2 regions of the Streptomyces sp. NPDC052040 genome follow, and region 1 is predicted to be linked to the other one. Evidence: riboswitches for the same ligand, from Rfam matches in the RefSeq annotation. Region 1 holds a riboswitch; the other holds the start of a gene.
The links. A riboswitch is a leader RNA that binds a small molecule or an ion and turns the genes downstream of it on or off. The one in region 1 is predicted to bind S-adenosylmethionine.

Region 1 (2,387 bases):
GGAGACCAGTCCGCCCCCGCCGCGCTTGGCGGTGAGGCGGCCCGCCCCGTCCAGCGCATACGAGACCGGACCGCGGTTGGACGCCACCAGAACGGAAGCCGCATTCGAAGCCATGCCACGAAACCTAGCCCGCACCCAAAACGCTCAAACGTTCCCTCCAGCCGTCCGCGGAACCGTATACAACGACCCCACGCCCCGGGCGGCCGCCGCGCCCCCCCGGCCGTTCAGGCCGCCCAGCGCTGTGCGTACTCCGCGATCTCCGCCATCGGTGGCCGCTCCTCCGTGTCCACCGAGTACGTCCGTGGCTCGAAGCCGCCCTCGACGCGCTCGAACTGGGTGAGGGCGGGGCGCACCAGATGGCCGCGGGCCAGCCGCAGTTGGGCGGTGCGGTAGATCGCCGCCGCCATCCGGCCCAGCGCCTGGCCGTCCTGGTGGCGGTGCAGCCGGACCCCGACGTCGACCTGGGCCAGGGCGTCCAGGCCGACCAGGTGCAGGGCGTCCACCAGCATGCCCAGCTCCACTCCGTAGCCGACCGGGAAGGGCAGCCGTTCCAGCAGGGAGCGGCGCGCGGCGTACTCCCCGCCCAGCGGCTGGACGAAACCGGCCAGTTGCGGCCAGTGGAGGTTGAGCAGCGGGCGCGCCATCAGCTCGGTGACCCGGCCGCCCTGCCCGGCCCCCGCGCCGGGGGCGGCGCCCTCGCCGCCGAGGGCCAGCGGCCGGTCGTACATCGCCTTCACCAGGTCCACGCCCGGGTCGGTGAGCAGCGGGCCCACGATCCCGGAGACGAAGTCCGAGGAGAACTCCCGCAGATCGGCGTCCACGAAGCAGACGATGTCCCCGCGGGTGACCAGCAGGGAGCGCCACAGCACCTCGCCCTTGCCGGGCACGGCCGGGATGCGCGGCAGGATGGCATCGCGGTGCACCACCGTCGCCCCGGCCGCCGCGGCCACCTCGGAGGTGCGGTCCGTGGAGCCCGAGTCCACGACCACGATCTCGTCGACCAGCGGGACCTGCCGCATCAGGTCGTGGCGGATGACGGCGACGATCTCGCCGACCGTCTCCTCCTCGTTCAGGGCGGGCAGGACGACGCTGACCGACGAACCCGAGGCGCGCTTGGCGGCCAGGATCCGGTGGAGCGGGCGGTCGGTCACGGACCAGGAGCGGGCGCTCAGCCAGCGCTCGACTTCTTCCAGCACGGTCCCCGGCTCCTCTCATGGGGTTCGTCTCTTCGGGTTCATTTCACGGGGCGTGCCCCGTGGGGTTCACGAGTGATCCATCTCGCGGTTCGGACGGCAGTCTCAACTGTCCTGGCCTTCGGTTACAGTCTTGAACAACGCCGGTGACCATCGCATGTCGTAGGTCGCCGCCGCTCGTACCAGTGAAACAACTGCATACCGCTCATCCAGAGGGGCAGAGGGAAACGGCCCGATGAAGCCCCGGCAACCCTCCAGTCGGTACTCGTAGACCAGTTCTGATCGTCTTCGCGAGGCTCCCGGCTAGGGAAGGTGCCAAATCCGTCTCACGGCGAGATGCGTCGTGAGGAAGATGAGGAGAAGGGGCCTCGCCTGTCATGGCTGTGCAGACTGTCACCAGCATCACCCGTTCCGTGGATCTCGGACCCGCCGCCGCCCTGTCCTGTCGCGAGTGCGGCCACCGGGTACCGCTCGGCCCGGTCTTCGCCTGCGAGGAGTGTTTCGGCCCGCTGGAGATCGCCTACGACTTCTCGGGCCACGACACCGAGGAACTGCGCCGGCGGATCGAAGCGGGCCCCGCGAACATCTGGCGCTATGCGCCGCTGCTGCCGGTCCCGGCGGACGTCGCCGACCGGCCGAATCTCAACCCGGGCTGGACCAAGCTCGTCAAGGCCGACAACCTGGCCCGCGAGCTGGGCGTGACCGGCGGCCTGTATGTGAAGGACGACTCCGGCAACCCGACGCACTCCTTCAAGGACCGCGTGGTCGCGCAGGCGCTGGAGGCGGCGCGCGTCTTCGGCTTCACCACCCTCTCCTGCTCCTCCACCGGCAACCTGGCGGGCGCGGTGGGCGCCGCGGCGGCCCGGGCCGGTTTCCGCTCCTGCGTCTTCATCCCGCACGACCTGGAGCAGGGCAAGGTCGTCATGGCCGCGGTCTACGGCGGTGAGCTGGTCGGCATCGAGGGCAACTACGACGATGTGAACCGCTTCTGCTCGGAGCTGATCGGCGACCCGGCGGGCGAGGGCTGGGGCTTCGTCAACGTCAATCTCCGTCCGTACTACGCGGAGGGGTCCAAGACCCTGGCGTACGAGATCTGCGAGCAGCTCGGCTGGCGGCTGCCGGACCAGATCGTGGTCCCGATCGCCTCCGGCTCCCAGCTCACCAAGATCGACAAGGGGCTGCGGGAGCTGATCG
Region 2 (2,387 bases), on a different contig from region 1:
AGGCCGTCCCGGACGCCGATGCCGTACTCGGCGGAGAGCGCGGCGGCGAAGTGGGAGCTGTTCCAGCCCTCGACGACGAACGAGATCACGCCCACCCGGGCCGCGTCGTCGCCGAAGAGGGAGAGCACCCGGACCTCCGGGATCCCGGCAAGCCCGGCCCGCACCTCGCGGACGAGGCGCTGCTCACGGGCGACCAGGGTGTCGAAGCCCGCTTCGGTGAGGGCCTTGCAGGCCGAGGCGATGGAGTAGGCGCCGATCACATTGGGCGACCCGGCCTCGTGCCGCGCGGCGGTCTCGTGCCACTCCACGTCCACTCCCCCGTCCGTGCGCCGGGTGACCCTACGGCTGGCGCCGCCGCCCGCAAGATAGGGCTCGGCGGTACGCAGCCAGTCGGCACGGCCCGCCAGCACACCGGCGCCGAAGGGGGCGTAGAGCTTGTGCCCGGAGAAGGCGACCCAGTCGACATCGAGGTCCGTGACCGACACGGGGTGGTGCGGGGCCAGCTGGGCGGCGTCCAGCACGATGCGCGCGCCGTGCGCATGGGCGGCCTCCGCCAGTTCGCGCACCGGCCACAGCTCCCCGGTGACATTGGAGGCGCCGGTGACACAGACCAGGGCCGGTCCATGGGGGTCGCGCCCGGCGAGGGCCCGCTCCAGGGTCCGTACGGCCTGCTGGGGGGTGCGCGGGGCGTCCAGGACGGTGACCTCGGCGCCCCGCCAGGGCAGCAGCGAGGCATGGTGCTCGGTCTCGAAGACGTAGACCCGGCAGTCCTCCGGCAGGGCCCCGGCGAGGAGGTTGAGCGAGTCGGTGGTGGACCGCGTGAAGACCACCTGGTCCGCCTCCCGGCAGTCCAGGAACTCGGCGACGGTCCGGCGGGCGTTCTCGAAGAGGTCGGTGGACAGCTGCGACAGATACCCGGCGCCGCGGTGGACACTGCCGTAGTACGGCGCGTACGCGGCCACGTCGTCCCAGACCCGCTGGAGCGCGGGGGCGCTGGCCGCGTAGTCGAGAGCCGCGTAGGTGACTTCGCCGCCGGTGACGAGCGGGACGCTGACCTCCCGGCCCAGCACGGGCAGCGGAGCACAGACGGACGGGTCGCAGGCAAGGGTGGAGACGGACATGGGTGCACTCCCGTGAGGCAGGTGGGACCACCGTGCCGGAGGGTGCGCGGAACGGCGCGCGGTCCTGTCGACGGCACGGGGAAGGAAAAGGTGAAGCGGGGATGCGGAGGCGGGGCTCTGCGGCCCTACGGCATTCGCTTGCTCACGGAAGGCTCCCTCGAACGACCAGGACCCCTGGCCCCACGCCGGATACGGCGTGTGAGGGGTCCGCGCTTGCCGCAGACCTCGCTGCCTGCGACCTGGTCTTCACCCGGGGCACCCCGCCACGGACGGAGGGTTGCCGGACAGCCGGCCGGGGCCGAGTGGCTGTCGCTCATGACCTGGGAAGGACGCTAACGGACGTGATCGGGCGGTCGCAACAGCTGTCCGGATACCGGGACGTGGAGCCTTGACACGTACCCGGCTCGAGGGCAAACGACGGGGGAGCCCGGACGTGCCGTGCTCCCCCGTCGTGCTCGAGCTCAGCGGTGGCTCGCGGCCACCCAGCGCTCCAGCGTCCGCCGGGCGGACCCCGAGTCGATCGACTCCGCCGCCTTCTCCATCCCGGCGCGCAGCTGCACGGCCAGCGGCTCCCCGGTGGGCTCCAGGGCCACCAGCGCCGCCGCCGAGTTCAGCAGGACCGCCTCGCGCACCGGCCCGGTCTCCCCGTTCAGCACGCGCCGGGCCACATCGGCGTTGTAGGAGGCGTCGGCTCCGCGCAGCGCCTCGACCGGCACCAGTTCGAGACCGACGTCCCGGGGGTCGAAGGTCTCCTCGGCCACCGTGCCGTCACGGACCACCCAGACCCGGGAGGTGGAGGTCGTGGTCAGCTCGTCGAGTCCGTCGTCGCCCCGGAAGACCAGCGAGGAGTTCCCCCGCTCGGCGAGGACGCCCGCGACGATCGGCGCCATCCGCGGGTCCGCGACGCCCACCGCCTGCGCCTTCACCCGGGCCGGGTTGGTCAGCGGGCCGAGGACATTGAACGTCGTACGGATCCCGAGCTGTCCGCGCGCCGCGGCCACATGCCGCAGGGCCGGGTGGAACTTCACCGCGAAGCAGATGGTGATCCCGGCCTCCTCGGCCACCTCGGCCGTGCGCCGGGGGGTGAGGTCCAGATTGATGCCGAGCTTCTCCAGGACGTCCGAGGAGCCGGAGGCGGAGGACGCGGCCCGGTTGCCGTGCTTGACGACCTTCGCGCCGGTGCCCGCCACCACGATCGACGACATCGTGGAGATGTTCACCGTCTTCGCGCCGTCGCCGCCCGTGCCGACGATGTCCACGGCCGGA

Region 2: another riboswitch for S-adenosylmethionine. It lies ahead of ACIHAA_RS14930 (aminotransferase class V-fold PLP-dependent enzyme); the one in region 1 lies ahead of thrC (threonine synthase).

What each region holds. Positions count from the first base shown of each region.
Region 1 is NZ_JBIUBV010000003.1:362,516-364,902, forward strand. It holds gene ACIHAA_RS10000 (trehalose-6-phosphate synthase) at 1-114, opposite strand, end outside; gene ACIHAA_RS10005 (glucosyl-3-phosphoglycerate synthase) at 225-1,196, opposite strand; SAM riboswitch class I at 1,396-1,552, shown strand; gene thrC (threonine synthase) at 1,571-2,387, shown strand, end outside.
Region 2 is NZ_JBIUBV010000006.1:99,666-102,052, forward strand. It holds gene ACIHAA_RS14930 (aminotransferase class V-fold PLP-dependent enzyme) at 1-1,121, opposite strand, end outside; SAM riboswitch class IV at 1,326-1,442, opposite strand; gene trpD (anthranilate phosphoribosyltransferase) at 1,583-2,387, opposite strand, start outside.